Regions from separate parts of the Robertmurraya beringensis genome, predicted to be linked through region 1. Evidence: a T-box and tRNA genes for the amino acid it is inferred to sense, from the RefSeq annotation. Region 1 holds a T-box; the other holds one or more tRNA genes.
The links. The T-box of region 1 lies ahead of serS (serine--tRNA ligase). A T-box ahead of a tRNA ligase gene usually reads a tRNA of that ligase, here a tRNA-Ser.
Positions count from the first base shown of each region.

Region 1 (6,879 bases):
CATTCATTGTCGTTTTTTCCCCTTCCAATTGTTTCATGTGAAACAATCTTTCTCCAATATGAGGAAACAATCCTGTCTTCTGAAACTTCACTTCATCCTGAAAAAAATGATATTGCTGCTTTTTTCTCTTCCTAGTTGAAACTCCATGAGCAAGTACAGAGGTCGTTTCAGGATAATTTGGGTCTACAGTTAAAATACATGCTTTCAATAAGTGAACGAGACCATAGAAGATCAGAATAGGCTGGATGATGAGTGGTGAGTTCCTTGCCTGTTCATAATATACCTGACCGTGTTCAAGATAATAAATAAAGGGGTAGCAGTTTTCATAACTTTTTTGTTCGGCATCTGAAAGCTCTAAAGATTGATAACACTTTTTTAAATAATGCTGTGTCGAATCGGCTGAAAAAAAGAGTGAAAATGAGTGCAAATTGGCATAAGGGAAAATCAAATTCGTAACCTCCAAATTAATTGAAAAATCAAACATATTGAACAGTTCTTGACAGTATTTTAACCAATTGATAACCTACTAATAATATTTTCGAGTAGGGGGGCAATATTTATGTGGGAAAATAAGTTTGTTAAAGAGGGTTTAACCTTCGACGATGTATTGTTAGTGCCTGCAAAATCAGAAGTACTTCCTAGAGATGTGAGTTTACAAGTTCACTTAACAGAAAAAATCAAGCTAAACATTCCAATGATTAGCGCAAGTATGGACACAGTAACAGAAGCAGAGATGGCGATTGCTATGGCGAGACAAGGTGGAATTGGTATTATCCATAAAAACATGTCTATTGAACAGCAAGCCGACCAGGTGGACAAGGTTAAACGTTCAGAAAGTGGAGTTATTACGGATCCTTTCTTTTTGACTCCTGATCAACAAGTGTTTGATGCCGAGCATCTTATGGGGAAATACCGAATTTCTGGTGTTCCAATCGTAAATAACGATGAGGAGCAAAAGTTAGTTGGGATCTTAACAAATCGTGATCTACGCTTCATCCAAGACTACTCGATAAAAATTTCGGATGTAATGACAAAAGAAAACTTAGTTACAGCTCCTGTGGGAACAACTTTAGAAGAAGCTGAAAGCATTTTACAAAAGTATAAAATCGAGAAACTTCCACTGGTTGATAGTGAAGGAGTACTTAAAGGATTAATTACGATTAAAGATATTGAGAAAGTAATCGAATTCCCTAATTCGGCAAAAGATGAGCAAGGTCGTTTATTGGTTGGTGCAGCAGTAGGTGTAACAACAGATACAATGAAACGCGCTGAGATGCTAGTAAGAGCTCAAGTAGATGTGCTGGTTATAGATACTGCTCATGGTCACTCTAAAGGCGTTATTGACATGGTCAGATCTATTAGAGAGGCATTCCCGGAAATAGCCATCATTGCAGGGAATGTAGCGACAGCAGAAGCAACAAGAGAGCTAATCGAAGCTGGGGCAGATATCGTGAAAGTGGGTATTGGACCAGGATCTATCTGTACAACAAGAGTAGTTGCAGGTGTAGGTGTACCGCAAATCACAGCAGTATACGATTGTGCAACAGAAGCTAGAAAGCATGGAAAAGCAGTTATCGCTGATGGAGGAATTAAATACTCTGGAGATATTGTAAAAGCTTTAGCAGCTGGTGGACATGCTGTTATGCTTGGAAGCTTATTAGCTGGTGTGACAGAAAGCCCAGGAGAAACAGAAATCTTCCAAGGCAGACGTTTCAAAGTCTACCGTGGTATGGGTTCAGTAGCAGCAATGGAAAAGGGGTCAAAGGACCGTTATTTCCAAGAAGACAATAAGAAGTTTGTTCCAGAGGGTATAGAAGGACGCCTTCCATACAAGGGACCATTAACAGATACGATTTACCAATTGGTTGGTGGATTACGTTCTGGAATGGGGTATTGTGGAACAAAGAATTTACAAGAACTCAGAGAAAACTCAAAGTTCATTCGAATGACAGGAGCAGGTCTTCGTGAAAGTCATCCACATGATGTTCAAATCACGAAAGAAGCACCTAACTACTCACTTTCTTAAGATTTCCTGAGACTTTAGAACGAAGAGATTACAAGTATTTTTACAAGACAGAGTGACCTTTCTCTGTCTATTTTTTTTGTAATTTATATGGTAAACTGTACAAGGTGCAAAAAATATAGAATCATGTCGAAATGATTTTAATAGAGTAATTGACAAAGATGGAGGTAAGTTCATTGTATCGTTTAAAAAACATTTCAATCTGGGTAATGACCTTGACAATAGCATTCACATTATCGTTTGCAACAAGTGTATCACCCGTAAAGGCAGAAGAGGATCCACTTGGAATTACGGCGGAAGCAGCCATTCTACTTGATGCAGAGACTGGGAAGATTCTTTATGCAAAAAATATAGATGTTGTCCTAGGTGTGGCATCTATGTCGAAAATGATGACCGAATACCTGCTACTTGAAGCCATTGCTGAAGGTAAGATTAAATGGGATCAAAAAGTAAAAATTAACGCGTATGTTCATGAACTATCAGCAGCGCCTGGTCTATCCAATGTTGGGTTAACTGAAGGAGAAGATTATACGGTTGAAGAGCTTTATCAAGCAATGGCCATTCATTCTGGGAATGCTGCCACGGTTGCTTTAGCAGAATTAATGGCGGGTTCTGAAACAAATTTCATCACACTTATGAATAAAAAGGCTGAAGAACTACAATTAGAGGATTATAAGTTTGTCAATTCGAGCGGACTTAATAACAGCAGTTTGTTAGGGAATCACCCAGCTGGTGGGGCTGATGAAGAAAATGTGATGTCAGCTAGAGCAACAGCTAAGCTTGCTTACCATTTAATTAATGATTATCCTGAGGTCATTGAAACAGCTAAAATGCCTGAACTTCAATTCAGAGATGGTCGAACATATAAGAACTTTAACTGGATGCTCCCAGGTCTTATTTTTGAATATACAGGGGTAGATGGATTAAAGACCGGCTCAACTGACTTTGCTGGTGCTGGGTTTACCGCAACCGCTGAGAAAGATGGACAACGTGTGATTGCAGTTGTGATGAAAGCTGCAACAAAGGACGAACGTTTTACAGAAATGAGAAAAATATTAGATTATGCGTTCGGTAACTTTACGGAAGAAGAAATAGTTAAAGAAGGATATCAAGTTAAGGGACAAAAAACGTTACCCGTAACAAAAGGGAAAGAAGACGAGGTATCTATTGAGTCAAAGGAAAGCATCTCCATGGTTGTTAAAAATGGAGAAAAGGACCAATACAAAACGGTCTTAAAATTGGATGAAGATAAGTTGAATGAAGACGGAGAGCTAACAGCTCCAGTAAAAAAAGGTGATAAGGTAGGAACACTCACGATTGAGCCTATCGAAGGTGAAGGGTTAGGGTTCCTAACTGAATCTGGCCAAAAGCAAATTACGGTTGATGTGATCGCTACAGAGGATGTAGAAAAAGCCAACTGGTTTGTTTTAATGATGCGCGGAGTTGGGGGCTTTTTTGGAAACCTATGGGACAGTGCCTCTTCAGCTGTTAAAGGAATATTTTAAATAAAGAGATTATTTCCTCGTAAATAAGAGCTTCCTGTCTTGACAGGAAGCTCTTTTTATTGTTTATTTACGAATAGGGAAAAAGATTAATTTCGATTGAATTCGTTATGCTTTCCTTTTTTTAGTAGCTACATATGGAGACATAATTTACCCATCTAATGTAGATGGTAATAATGAAAGGGGATCAAGTATGAAAACAGGTACAGATCGAGTTAAACGTGGTATGGCAGAAATGCAAAAAGGCGGCGTCATTATGGACGTTGTTAACGCAGAGCAAGCAAAAATTGCTGAAGAAGCAGGTGCGGTTGCAGTTATGGCGCTTGAAAGAGTGCCTTCAGATATTCGTGCGGCTGGTGGAGTAGCTCGTATGGCAGATCCACGCATTATGGAAGAAGTAATGAATGCTGTTTCTATTCCTGTCATGGCTAAAGCACGTATTGGTCATATTGTAGAGGCTCGTATTTTAGAAGCAATGGGTGTTGACTACATTGATGAAAGTGAAGTATTAACACCAGCTGACGAGGAATATCATCTGTACAAGAGTGACTTTACCGTTCCTTTTGTATGTGGATGTCGTGACCTTGGGGAAGCTGCTCGTCGTATTGGTGAAGGAGCTTCTATGCTTCGTACAAAAGGTGAACCAGGAACTGGGAATATCGTAGAGGCTGTTCGTCACATTCGTCAAGTAAATGCTCAAGTACGTAAAGTGGTCGGAATGAATGTGGACGAGCTTATGACAGAAGCTAAGCTTCTAGGAGCGCCATTTGAGCTACTTCTTCAAATTAAGGAGTTAGGACGTTTACCGGTTGTTAACTTCGCAGCTGGTGGGGTTGCAACGCCTGCAGATGCTGCTTTAATGATGGAGCTAGGTGCTGATGGAGTATTCGTAGGATCTGGAATCTTTAAATCAGATAACCCAGCTAAGTTTGCTCGTGCGATTGTAGAAGCAACAACACATTACCAAGACTACAAACTAATTGCTGAGCTTTCAAAGGAGCTTGGAACGCCAATGAAGGGGATTGAAATCTCTTCTTTAGCTCCAGAAGCTCGTATGCAAGACCGTGGATGGTAAGGTGAACAAAATGGTTAAAGTAGGAGTACTAGGCCTTCAGGGGGCTGTACGTGAGCATATACGCTCCATTGAAGAGAGTGGGGCAGAAGCTGTTGTAATCAAAACAAAAGAGCAGCTAGAAGAAGTAGATGGGTTGATTATGCCTGGTGGAGAAAGTACAACGATGCGCCGCTTAATCGATAAGTACGATTTTATGGGGAGCCTTAAGGAGTTTGCGCAGTCAGGAAAACCAATGTTCGGAACTTGTGCAGGACTTATCTTAATGGCGAAGGAGCTTGTTGGTTACGATCAACCTCATATTGGTGCGATGGATGTAAGAGTAGAGCGAAACTCATTTGGACGCCAACGTGAAAGCTTTGAAGCAGATTTAGATATTGCTGGTGTTGGTGAAAACTATCCAGCCGTCTTTATTCGTGCCCCACATATTGTTGCTGCAGGTGAGAATGTTGAAATCCTCGCGAAGCATGAAAATCGCATTGTTTTTGCTAGAGAAGGACAATTCCTTGGTTGCTCCTTTCATCCAGAATTAACGGAAGATCACCGTATCACGCAGTATTTTATCAATATGGTAAAAGAAGCGAAAAAATAAATATAATCCGGTTGCATCTTGGAAATAATTGTAGTAAAGTACTATAAAAATAAATAATTGTAATGCATTGAGAGGAACTAGTAGCAGGAGAGCTATTTTAAAGAGAGCCGATGGTTGGTGGAAATCGGTAAATGGTGCTTGTGAATCCATCCTTGAGTGAAGTATGGAAAGCTTAGATTGTGAGTAAATACTTCCGGTTAAAAACCGTTATTTATTTAAGGTGGAAGGTGAATGATACCTTCAACTAGGGTGGCAACGCGGGTAACTCTCGTCCCTTTTATAGGGACGGGAGTTTTTTGTTTGCTGAAAATGATAAAGGAGGAAGCAATATGTTAGATTTAAAATTTTTGCGTGCTAATTTTGAAGAAGTGAAGGCAAAGCTTCAGCATCGTGGAGAGGATTTAACAGATCTAGGTAAATTTGAAGAGTTGGATCGTACTCGTAGAGAGTTAATTTTAGAAGTAGAGCAGTTGAAAAGTAAGCGTAACGAAGTTTCTCAACAAGTGGCAGTACTTAAGAGAGAAAAGAAGGATGCAGATCAATTAATTGCTGAGATGAAAGAAGTAGGAGATAAAATTAAAGGATTAGATGATCATTTACGAGACGTGGAGGAAACATTGGAAAAGCTTCTACTTAGCATTCCGAATATCCCGCATGAAAGTGTTCCTGTTGGTGAAACAGAGGATGATAACGTTGAGATTCGTAAATGGGGAGAGATTCCTAGCTTTGAATTTGAACCAAAGCCGCATTGGGATGTAGCAGATGGTCTTGGAATCGTTGACTTTGAACGAGCGGGCAAAGTGACGGGAAGCCGTTTCGTTTTTTATAAGGGTTTAGGTGCTAAATTAGAGCGTGCCTTGTTTAATTTTATGCTTGATTTGCATACAGAAGAGCATGGTTATGAAGAGGTTCTACCTCCGTACATTGTAAACCGTGCAAGTATGACTGGAACTGGACAGCTTCCGAAATTTGAAGAAGATGCCTTCCGAATTGAAAGCGAGGATTTTTTCTTAATTCCAACAGCAGAAGTTCCCGTAACGAATTTACATCGTGATGAAATTTTAAGTAGTGAGGATTTACCTATTAACTATGCAGCCTTTAGCGCATGTTTCCGTTCTGAGGCAGGATCTGCAGGTAGAGATACAAGAGGTTTGATTCGCCAACATCAGTTTAACAAAGTGGAGCTTGTAAAGTTTGTTAAGCCAGAGTATTCTTACGAAGAGCTTGAAAAATTAACAGGTCATGCGGAAAAGGTATTACAGCTTTTGGGACTTCCATATCGTGTATTAAGCATGTGTACGGGAGATCTTGGCTTTACGGCAGCGAAGAAATACGATATTGAAGTTTGGATTCCGAGTTATGAAACGTATCGTGAGATTTCTTCTTGTAGTAACTTTGAGAGCTTCCAAGCACGTCGAGCTAATATTCGTTTTAGACGTGAAGCGAAAGGAAAACCAGAGGCTGTGCATACACTGAACGGTTCAGGTCTAGCAATTGGTCGTACGGTGGCGGCGATCCTAGAAAACTTCCAGCAAGCGGATGGCAGTGTGGTCATTCCAGAAGTGTTACGTCCGTATATGGGGAACCGTGAAGTGATAAAATAAGACTAACGGTTGTAAATTAAGCGGGTGGAACATCAACATCCGCTTGATATTTTTTGAATAATAGTTGACTTCATTTTTTGTACATG
Region 1 covers NZ_JBHLUU010000002.1:7,927-14,805, reverse strand. The annotation lists gene ACFFHF_RS00390 (YaaC family protein) at 1-448, opposite strand, end outside; gene guaB (IMP dehydrogenase) at 560-2,026, shown strand; gene ACFFHF_RS00380 (serine hydrolase) at 2,200-3,528, shown strand; gene pdxS (pyridoxal 5'-phosphate synthase lyase subunit PdxS) at 3,719-4,600, shown strand; gene pdxT (pyridoxal 5'-phosphate synthase glutaminase subunit PdxT) at 4,611-5,189, shown strand; T-box leader at 5,248-5,468, shown strand; gene serS (serine--tRNA ligase) at 5,519-6,793, shown strand.

Region 2 (10,881 bases), on a different contig from region 1:
TTGCCAATAATATACGTGACCATGATGGTGACAAAGAAAATGGAAGAAAAACATTAGCGATCCTACTTGGTCAAAAAAGAGCAATCTTTCTTTTAGCAGGAATGTTCCTTGTCTCTTATGCTTGGGTATTTACTCTGATTGGTTTAGACTATGCTTCTGCTTGGTTAGCGATCGTGTTGCTAAGCTCACCAAAAGCAATCAAAGCGATCAAAGGATTCATCGGAAAAACAAAACCGATTCAAATGGTTCCAGCCATGATAGCGACTGCCCAAACAAATACGATATTTGGATTTTTGTTATCAATCGGACTATTTTTAGGACATTTCTTAAACAATTAAACAAAAGAGGAGACCCTATAAAAATGGTCTCCTCTTTGTTATTTACCTAACTTTACCTTTTACAGAAGAAATATTCCAAATGTCATCCGCATACTGCTGTATGGTTCGGTCACTAGAGAAAAAACCTGAATTCGCTATATTGGCTAAACTCATCTTTAACCACCTATTTTGATCAGCATAAGCCTTCCCTACTTCTCTTTGGGCTTCTATATAAGATGAGAAATCACGTAAAACAAAATACTGGTCATTCTCCATTAATAACGAATCATGGATCGGCTCAAACTCATTATCAAGATCGCCAAAATATCCGTTCGTTAACTGATCCACCACTTGGCGAATACGTTTATCATGGTGATAATAGTCGACTGACGTATAGCCGCCATACTGGTAATAATTCATAACTTCTTCCGCTGTTAATCCAAAAATAAATATATTGTCATCGCCTACATGTTCCTTGATTTCAATGTTAGCTCCATCAAGTGTACCTAAGGTAAGTGCACCATTCATCATGAACTTCATATTACCTGTTCCCGAGGCTTCTTTACTAGCAGTCGAAATTTGCTCACTCACATCAGATGCAGGAAAGATTTCTTCAGCTAATGATACACGGTAGTTTTCAAGAAATACTACTTTCAACTTGTCAGATACCGTTTTATCATTATTTATTTTTTCTGCAATGGTATTGATGAGCTTAATAATTTTCTTTGCATAGTAATAACCAGGTGATGCTTTCGCTCCAAACAAGAACGTTCTTGGATACATCTGAAAGCTCGAATCCTCTTTCAAGCGATTATACAAGTACATAATATGAAGAACATTTAAGAGCTGTCGTTTATAAGCGTGCAATCTCTTTACTTGAACATCAAATATAGAAAGAGGATCAACGACTATACCTGTCTTTGCTTTAATTTTTTCTGCAAGTGATTTCTTATTATCCTGCTTGATCTCATACAACTGCTCTAGAAAAGCAGAATCTTGCTGGAAAAATTGAAGCTCTTTTAAATGCTCTGGGTGATTGACCCACTTCGTCCCAATTCCCTCATTGATCAAACTTGTTAGTTTCGGATTGGATTTGATCAGCCAACGTCTGTGGGTAATCCCATTGGTCTTATTATTAAACTTTTCAGGAAATACTTGATAAAATTGGTTCATTTCTCTTTGTTTTAAAATTTCTGTATGAATGGCGGCTACTCCATTTACACTGTATGAACCGACAATCGCCAAATGAGCCATCTTTACTTGGTCATGAGCAATAATTGCCATATCCTCAATTTTTCGCCAATCCCCTGGATACTGTGTCCATAAGTCTTGGCAAAATCTCTCGTTGATTTCATTTACAATCATAAAAATTCGTGGAAGCAACGGTTGGAAAATGCGAACCGGCCATTTTTCTAAAGCTTCTGCTAAAGTTGTATGATTCGTATATGAAATAGTGTTTGTCGTAATATGCCATGCATCTTCCCAACTCATCCCTTCCTCATCAATAAGTACCCTCATTAATTCGGGGATGGCTAATACGGGATGCGTATCATTTATATGCAGACCCACATATTTATGAAAATCTATTAAACTAGCATGTTGTTTCCGATAAGATCTCACAATCGAACGAATACTTGCAGAGACAAGGAAATATTGCTGCTTTAAACGTAGAATCTTTCCTTCATCATGTGTATCATCGGGATATAAAAACTCTGAGATAAGCTCCGTATCGCGCTTATATTTCATAATATCTCGATTTATTGGGTACGGAGTAGTTTCAGCACTCCAAAGGCGTAACGTGTTAACTGTGTCTGTTTGATAACCTACCACTGGAAGGTCATATGGTACAGCCATCACCGTTTCCGCTTCAAGATGGCGAAATTCTAACTTTCCATTATTATTGATCGCTTCTACTCTTCCCCAAAAAGGAACATCTACAGCTAAATCAGCTTTCCTTACTTCCCATACATGGCCATGACGAAGCCATTGTTCAGGTAATTCTACTTGATATCCATCTACGATTTTCTGCTCAAATAAGCCATGCTTATAACGAATACCACATCCATGACCCGGAAGATCTAAAGTTGCAAGAGAATCCATGAAGCAGGCTGCAAGACGTCCTAAGCCGCCATTACCAAGTGCTGCATCTGCTTCCATTTCCTCTAAGTCGCTAAGCTCAATTCCTAGCTCCTTTAGTCCCTCTTCCACTACATCATCAATTCCTAGGTTAAGGAGGTTATGCCTCAAAAGCTTTCCAAGCAAAAATTCAATAGATAAGTAATAGACTTGTTTTTCTTTCTCCGCTCGATAACTTTCATTTGTCTTGATCCAATTTGAGCTTACGTATTCACGGATCATGATTCCTAAAGTATGGTAGTGATCTCTCTTCGTACTTTCTTGAAAGCTTTTTCCGCAAGTCATTTCGAGACGTTGTAAAAACGTTTCCGTGAACATTTCTTTGTTAGAAAACATGAGTTTCACTCCTGGATAAAAGTTGAGCATATAATTGATTATATTTAAAGGCGGACTGTGCCCAGCTGTTATCAATGCTCATTGCATGCTTAACAAGATTATTCCAAACCCGATCATTTTCGTAAAAATGGATGGCACGTTTAATGGTATACAACATATCATGCGCATTAAAATTCTTGAAGGAGAAACCATTTCCCTCTCCTGAGAATTCATCATATGCAAACACGGTGTCATTTAGACCCCCAGTTTCTCGAACGATAGGGATAGCGCCATATCTCATCGCAATCATTTGGCCTAACCCACATGGTTCAAATTTTGAAGGCATGAGAAAAAGATCAGCACCTGCATAAATTTGGTGAGCTAGACCTTCATCAAAACCAATATATGCTTTAAATCGATCTGGATACTGCCGCTCCATGTCTCGAAAGAAATTTTCAAACTCGTCATCCCCCGTTCCAAGAATGAGGAATTGAATCGGCTCAGCCATAATTTCATTAAACACATGTTTAACAAGATCTAATCCTTTTTGTTTTGTTAAACGTGTGACCATAACCATTAATGGAATTTGTGAAGCCTGTGGTAAGCCAAATTGTTTCTGAATGGCCTTTTTATTTACTAGTTTTTGATTACGATGATTGGCATCGTATGTTTTTACAAGAAACGAATCCTTTTCTGGATTATAAAATTCATCATCAATTCCATTTAGAATTCCTTCAAGATCACTTAAACGACTTCTTAGCAATCCATCCAGCTTTTCACCATAGTACTCCGTTTGTATTTCGTCCATATATGTAGGACTAACGGTAGTAATTCGATCAGACGCAATAAGTGCTGCTTTCATAAAATTTATGTTTCCATAAAACTCAAGTTGATCGGTATTAAAATATGAATCATCTAAATCAAATAAATCCTTTAAAGCTTCCTTAGGCATAATACCTTGGAATCCAAGATTATGAATCGTAAATACTGTTCTCATAAATCCATAGCCGTTTTTCTTTTGATATTCCGTTTTTAGTAAGAAAGGAATCATTCCTGTATGCCAATCATGGCAATGAATGACATCTGGATAATAATCTAGTATACGCACCGCTTCAAGCACGGCACGGTTAAAGAAAGCAAACCGCTCACCATCGTCAAAATAACCGTACAAGGAATCTCTCTTAAAATAGTATTCATTATCTATAAAATAATAAGTAATTCCATCATGGACATACTCTTCAATACCACAATATTGTTCTCTCCAGCCAACATTCACAATCAACTCATGTTTTTTAGTCATCTTTTCACGTATTGCTTGAGGAATGGTACCGTATTTCGGCATCATTACTCTTACATCTGTACCAAGTCTTTTCAATTCTTTAGGTAAAGATCCTGCTACATCTGCTAACCCTCCGGATTTAACGAAAGGTACACATTCCGAAACTGCGAATAAAACTTTCACGAATTCATCAACGCCCCTTGTACTGTTCCTTTACGAACCACATATGGTAAATCCTTTGTTCCATACATCATTGTTCCATCATTTACCTTAACATCTTTATCTAAAACAACCGAATCTAATACGCAATTTTCACCAATTTGACATTTTTGCATGATGATGCTGTTTTTTATTACCGTTCCCTTGCCAATTTTTACAGCACGAGAAATAATACTATTTTCAACGGTTCCTTCAATTAAGCAGCCATTGGCAATGACTGAATTTTTCACCGTAGCTCCTGTAAAGTACCGAGTAGGTGGCTCATCCTTTACTTTTGTATACACTGGCTGATTCTTTAAAAAGAGCTCCTTCCAAATGGATGGATTTAATAGCTTCATACTTTCATTAAAATACGTTGTAATCGAGTCGATCATCACTGCGTATCCTTTGAATTCATAATGGCATTGACGATAAGGACTGTTAATATCTGTTACAACATCTCTCATACATGTATATCCCGTTTGCTCTCTTGTCTCAAAAAGTTCTACTAAAAGAGATTTTTTCATTAAAAACATATGAAGAGATCGTCCGTCTTTTCTTATTTCTGTAATATCACAGCCGCTCTTGATATGCCAATCGAGAATAGGTTCAAAATTCATACTACAAACAGTAAAGCAGTTTGAGATGAGGGCATACTGTTGGTTACTACGATCAAAGTAATCTTTATTGGCAGCAAAATGATTAAATGAAGTTATTTCTTTTTCTTCTGCAGGAGCAGGAAAAAAGAATAACCCATCTCGCTTACGATTTAAGTCCCAATCCTTTCCAGACCCCAAATGATCCATTAAGGAACGGTATTGATTCTTCGGAAAAATCGCCACACTCTTTATTCCAGAATTGACCATGTTTGAAAGAACAAAATCTATTAATCGATAACGTCCTCCAAATGGTACTGCAGCTAAAGAACGATGTTGGATTAGATCCTCTAATCCTTTTTGATATGTTGTTGCATCTATTACTCCAAGCAGCTTTCTATCCATCCTTACCCCTCATCTCCTCATTTATTTGTTCTCTATTCTCTGTATTTAAAGGGTTTGAAGCATATCCCTCTGTTACTAAAACAATATCATCCTCCGCATCTGGCAAAGCACGAATAATTGTTCCATCTGGTATAACCATCTCCGACGGGACGATCGCCTTTTCAATAAACACATTTTTTCCAATCACTGCATCAGGCATGATAACTGATTCTTTAATATAGGCTCCTTTTTCAACCTTTACTCCTTGAAAAAGTACCGATTTTTCAATCTCTCCTTCAATTACACAACCTTCATTAATGAGTGAATCATTGACGAGTGCATCATTTGAGATAAACTGTGGTGGTTGATTTGGATTTACTGAATAAATTCTCCAAGTATAATCAAATAAATCTAATCCACATTTATCATCTAGGAGATCCATATTTGCTTCCCAAAGACTACGTACAGTCCCAACATCCTTCCAATAACCACTAAACGGATAAGCAAATAATTTCTTCTGGTCTGATAATAAGGTTGGGAGAATATCCTTTCCAAAATCATGACTTGACTCAGGAAGAACAGCATCCTTTTCCAAATACCCTTTTAAAACAGACCATTTAAAAATGTAAATCCCCATAGAGGCTAGATTGTTCTTCGGATTCGCAGGTTTTTCATCAAATTCGACAACCTTCATATCACTATCCGTATTTAAAATACCGAATCGACTTGCTTCATCCCAAGGCACTTCAATCACTGAAATGGTAGCATCAGCATCTCTAGCAATATGGAAATCTAGCATTAACTCATAATTCATTTTGTATATATGGTCTCCGGACAGAATGAGTACATATTCCGGATCATATTGAATTAAATAATTTAAATTTTGATAGATGGCACAAGCAGTACCTGTATACCATCTCATCTCCTTGGACTCACTATAAGGTGGAAGAACAGTCACCCCACCATTTTTTCGATCCAAGTCCCATGCACTTCCAATTCCAATATACGAGTTTAACACTAGTGGTTGATACTGAGTAAGGACACCCACCGTATCAATTCCTGAGTTCGTACAATTGCTCAAAGTAAAATCAATGATTCGGTACTTCCCTCCAAACGGTACAGCTGGTTTTGCTAAATTTGAAGTTAAGGAATGTAACCTACTTCCTTGCCCTCCTGCTAACAGCATAGCTACGCACTTCTTCTTTGCCATTTCCTTTTCTCTCCTTTCGATGTTTAACTGGACGCAATATAGAAACCCCAAATGGAGGTATCCTCATCATAATGTGATGCTCTCTTCCATGAAACTCTTCATCAATCGCTTCTAGTGGCTTTTTATTAATTACACCGGACCCTCCAAAATCAACCGCATCTGTATTCAATATTTCTCGATACGTTCCCTCTTTTGGAACACCGATTTTATAATCTTCATATGTCTTTTCTGTAAAATTACACACGATGACCAATGGATCTCCTTCTTCCCCTTTTCTAACAAAAGAGAAAATCGATTGATCACGGTTATTTACATCAATCCACTCAAATCCTTCATGTAAATGATCAAGCTCATATAAAGGTTTATTGCGCTTATACACCTTGATCAATTCTTTTACAAAAAGATTCATTTTTCCATGCATCTCATAATCTAATAAATGCCAATCCAATTCCTCTTCATCTTTCCATTCAGAGAACTGACCTAACTCAAATCCCATGAACAGAAGTTTTTTCCCTGGATGTCCAAACATATATGTTAATAGTAGCCTTAGTTGAGCAAATTTTTGCCAATAATCTCCTGGCATTTTATCAAGTAACGATTTCTTTCCATGAACAACTTCGTCATGTGAAAATGGAAGGATATAATTCTCCGAAAATGCATAAAGAAGGGAGAAGCTGACTTTATCGTGAAATTGTGAGCGTTCATTTGACCCTTTTTCCATATAGGAAAGCATGTCGTTCATCCAGCCCATATTCCATTTGTAGTTAAAACCTAATCCACCGTAGTGAGTTGGGGAAGTTACCTGTGGCCAATCAGTAGAGTCCTCGGCAATCATCAATAGGTTTGAATCATATTGATATACAATTTGATTTAACTTCTTTAAAAATGCAATACCAAATTCATTTACTCGTTGACCATCTGAATTAGGCCAATAAATGATGTTTGAAACTGCATCTACGCGAAATCCGTCCACATGAAAGTATTCCATCCAAAACAATGCATTAGAAATTAAGAAACTCTGTACCTCTGTTTTACTTAAGTCGAAATTAGCAGTACCCCAAGTGTAATTTTCACGATCAATCTCTGTCTCATATTCATAAACCCAAGATCCATCAAATCGGTGTAATCCGTGGGCGTCTTTACAGAAATGACCTGGTACCCAATCCATAATTACTCCAATATGATTTTGGTGACATTGATCAATAAAATACATCAGATCATGAGGGGTTCCATAACGGCTAGTAACGGAAAAATATCCTGTTCCTTGATAGCCCCAAGATATATCTAAAGGGTGTTCCACTAATGGCAATAGCTCAATATGAGTAAATCCGTGGTCAAGTACATAAGGAATGACCTCATCAGCTAATTCACGATACGTTAAAAAGCTGCCGTCCTCTTTCTTTTTCCATGATCCAACATGCATCTCATAGATAACAGTAGGACTTGAATACACTTTGTTTTTCTCTTTTTTCTGAAGCCATTTTTGATCGTTCCATTGGAAACCATCTAAGGGGTAACAAATGGATGCTGTTTTTGGCCGTTCTTCAGAGAAAAACGCATAAGGATCAGATTTCAATAATACTTCTCCCGTGGATGTATGAATTTCATATTTATAAAGGCAGCCCGTTAAATCCTGCTCAACAATGAGCATCCAAACTCCTTCATCATTCACCTTTTTAAATTCATAACCACTTCCATTCCAATTGTTTACATCACTAGCAAGAGATACTTTTGTTGCGTTTGGTGCCCACACGCAAAATCTCGTGCATGTCTTTTCATCAATAGTAAGAACATGGGCTCCAAACAAACGGTAACATTCAAAGAAATTACCCTCATGAAATAAATGAAGCTGGTATTCAGTTGGATGAATCAAATCCAAAATCATTCTACTCCCTACCTATTCATTAGTTTTGTACATTACTTTTACTGTATAATTCTTGCCAATCTTTCAAATCCCTTTTTAATTTTTCTGACAATTAACTCTCCATTTCGACACAATTAGCTATTAGACATATGATTTCGACGGCATTCATCCCTTTAACGCAGCAAACTGCAAAAAATGATAGAAATTATTTTTTAATAGATAATAAATTTTATGATGCAGATATAGAGATATATGCTAATTATTTGGTTGTAATGAATAAAATGTGTATTTTGAATTATGAAATAATTGAATTTAGAATAATATATTTAAGAGGATTTCTTTGTGTGAAAAGGTCATTTTTATGCTGAAAAATGAAAGGGTTTTCATTCATTTGTCGAAAATTGGAAACCTTAACAATTGGTTAGAGGACATTTAATAGAAGAGATAAATAAACCCTCTATTGATAGTAAATTGTCATCAATAGAGGGTTAGTAGAAGAGTTAAGAACAGATACCCTTGCACCTGGAAAAAGACGCAAAGAGGTATTCTTTAATATGGTTAGTTAATTACTTCTGATATCATTAACTAGTGAAGAACTTACCAAATAGAAAAAAACATTGAACAAATGTTCAATGTTTTTTATGACCCCTACGGGATTCGAACCCGTGTTACCGCCGTGAAAGGGCGGTGTCTTAACCGCTTGACCAAGGGGCCATATGGCGGAGAAGGAGGGATTTGAACCCTCGCGCCGGTTACCCGACCTACACCCTTAGCAGGGGCGCCTCTTCAGCCTCTTGAGTACTTCCCCATATGGCTCCACAGACAGGACTCGAACCTGTGACCGTTCGGTTAACAGCCGAATGCTCTACCAACTGAGCTACTGTGGAATATTGGTAAGTTTTTTAGGTAGTGCAAAAAGTTCTGGTGGGCCTAAATGGACTCGAACCATCGACCTCACGCTTATCAGGCGTGCGCTCTAACCAGCTGAGCTATAGGCCCTTAAATGGAGCGGGTGATGAGAATCGAACTCACGACATCAGCTTGGAAGGCTGAGGTTTTACCATTAAACTACACCCGCAAAAATATTATGGGGCGACTGATGGGAATTGAACCCACGAATGCCGGAACCACAATCCGGTGCGTTAACCACTTCGCCACAATCGCCATAATTATATTGAAAATAAATGGTGGCTCAGGACGGAATCGAACCGCCGACACAAGGATTTTCAGTCCTTTGCTCTACCAACTGAGCTACTGAGCCATACTTAAGATAATACCCTAGATAAAGTTATGTTTCGTCCTTCGTCCCGATTTTCAATCGGTACGCTGGCTGTTTTGCTTTGTAGCTTATTCATCGTGCTCTACCGACTGAGCTACTGAGCCAACTTTGAATTATTTAATGGCGGTCCCGACCGGGATCGAACCGGCGATCTCCTGCGTGACAGGCAGGCATGTTAACCGCTACACCACGGGACCAGAGTTTTTTCAAGTTTCCTTGAAAATAACTTTTTAATTGCGGGGACAGGATTTGAACCTGCGACCTTCGGGTTATGAGCCCGACGAGCTACCAGACTGCTCCACCCCGCGACGATATTAAATTATATGGAGGAGGTAGAGGGATTCGAACCCCCGCGCGGTTTGACCCGCCTGTCGGTTTTCAAGACCGATCCCTTCAGCCGGACTTGGGTATACCTCCAAATATCGTAAATGGTGGACCTTGTAGGACTCGAACCTACGACCGGACGGTTATGAGCCGTCTGCTCTAACCAGCTGAGCTAAAGGTCCAAGGATAACTAATTTAGTAATTTTGGTAGCGGCGGAGGGGATCGAACCCCCGACCTCACGGGTATGAACCGTACGCTCTAGCCAGCTGAGCTACACCGCCAAATTTAATTTAATGAAGATTTTTTCACTACACTACGTTTCGTGAAAAAATCTAAGTGGAGCCTAGCGGGATCGAACCGCTGACCTCCTGCGTGCAAGGCAGGCGCTCTCCCAGCTGAGCTAAGGCCCCATAATAAAGTTAGATGGTCGGGAAGACAGGATTCGAACCTGCGACCCCTTGGTCCCAAACCAAGTGCTCTACCAAGCTGAGCTACTCCCCGTTTAAATCTAATATGGCGCGCCCGAAAGGAGTCGAACCCATAACCTTCTGATCCGTAGTCAGACGCTCTATCCAATTGAGCTACGGGCGCATTATTTTAATTTACTCTCAAAGTAACAAGATAGTTTAATGGAAGGATATTTTACTTTGTAAAAATCCTTGGTGCCGAGGACCGGAATCGAACCGGTACGGTAGTCACCTACCGCAGGATTTTAAGTCCTGTGCGTCTGCCAGTTCCGCCACCCCGGCAAAAGAAGTTCTTGGAGCGGAAGACGGGATTCGAACCCGCGACCCCAACCTTGGCAAGGTTGTATTCTACCACTGAACTACTTCCGCAAATAATAAGTTATTTTGCTAGAGAAAAACTTAAGTGCGGGTGAAGGGAGTCGAACCCCCACGCCTTGCGGCGCTAGATCCTAAGTCTAGTGCGTCTGCCAATTCCGCCACACCCGCATAAATATTAATTAATGGAAAGTTA
Region 2 covers NZ_JBHLUU010000009.1:641-11,521, reverse strand. The annotation lists gene ACFFHF_RS01280 (1,4-dihydroxy-2-naphthoate polyprenyltransferase) at 1-338, shown strand, start outside; gene ACFFHF_RS01275 (glycogen/starch/alpha-glucan phosphorylase) at 381-2,789, opposite strand; gene glgA (glycogen synthase GlgA) at 2,779-4,230, opposite strand; gene ACFFHF_RS01265 (GlgC family sugar phosphate nucleotidyltransferase) at 4,227-5,246, opposite strand; gene ACFFHF_RS01260 (glucose-1-phosphate adenylyltransferase) at 5,239-6,435, opposite strand; gene glgB (1,4-alpha-glucan branching protein GlgB) at 6,383-8,320, opposite strand; tRNA gene ACFFHF_RS01250 (tRNA-Glu) at 8,942-9,013, opposite strand; tRNA gene ACFFHF_RS01245 (tRNA-Ser) at 9,017-9,107, opposite strand; tRNA gene ACFFHF_RS01240 (tRNA-Asn) at 9,111-9,186, opposite strand; tRNA gene ACFFHF_RS01235 (tRNA-Ile) at 9,222-9,298, opposite strand; tRNA gene ACFFHF_RS01230 (tRNA-Gly) at 9,304-9,377, opposite strand; tRNA gene ACFFHF_RS01225 (tRNA-His) at 9,388-9,463, opposite strand; tRNA gene ACFFHF_RS01220 (tRNA-Phe) at 9,485-9,560, opposite strand; tRNA gene ACFFHF_RS01215 (tRNA-Asp) at 9,700-9,775, opposite strand; tRNA gene ACFFHF_RS01210 (tRNA-Met) at 9,813-9,886, opposite strand; tRNA gene ACFFHF_RS01205 (tRNA-Ser) at 9,903-9,995, opposite strand; tRNA gene ACFFHF_RS01200 (tRNA-Ile) at 10,008-10,084, opposite strand; tRNA gene ACFFHF_RS01195 (tRNA-Met) at 10,108-10,184, opposite strand; tRNA gene ACFFHF_RS01190 (tRNA-Ala) at 10,241-10,313, opposite strand; tRNA gene ACFFHF_RS01185 (tRNA-Pro) at 10,328-10,404, opposite strand; tRNA gene ACFFHF_RS01180 (tRNA-Arg) at 10,418-10,494, opposite strand; tRNA gene ACFFHF_RS01175 (tRNA-Leu) at 10,564-10,652, opposite strand; tRNA gene ACFFHF_RS01170 (tRNA-Gly) at 10,665-10,739, opposite strand; tRNA gene ACFFHF_RS01165 (tRNA-Leu) at 10,775-10,856, opposite strand.
Region 2: it encodes a tRNA-Ser, which carries the amino acid that the T-box ahead of serS (serine--tRNA ligase) is inferred to sense. The anticodon was not compared.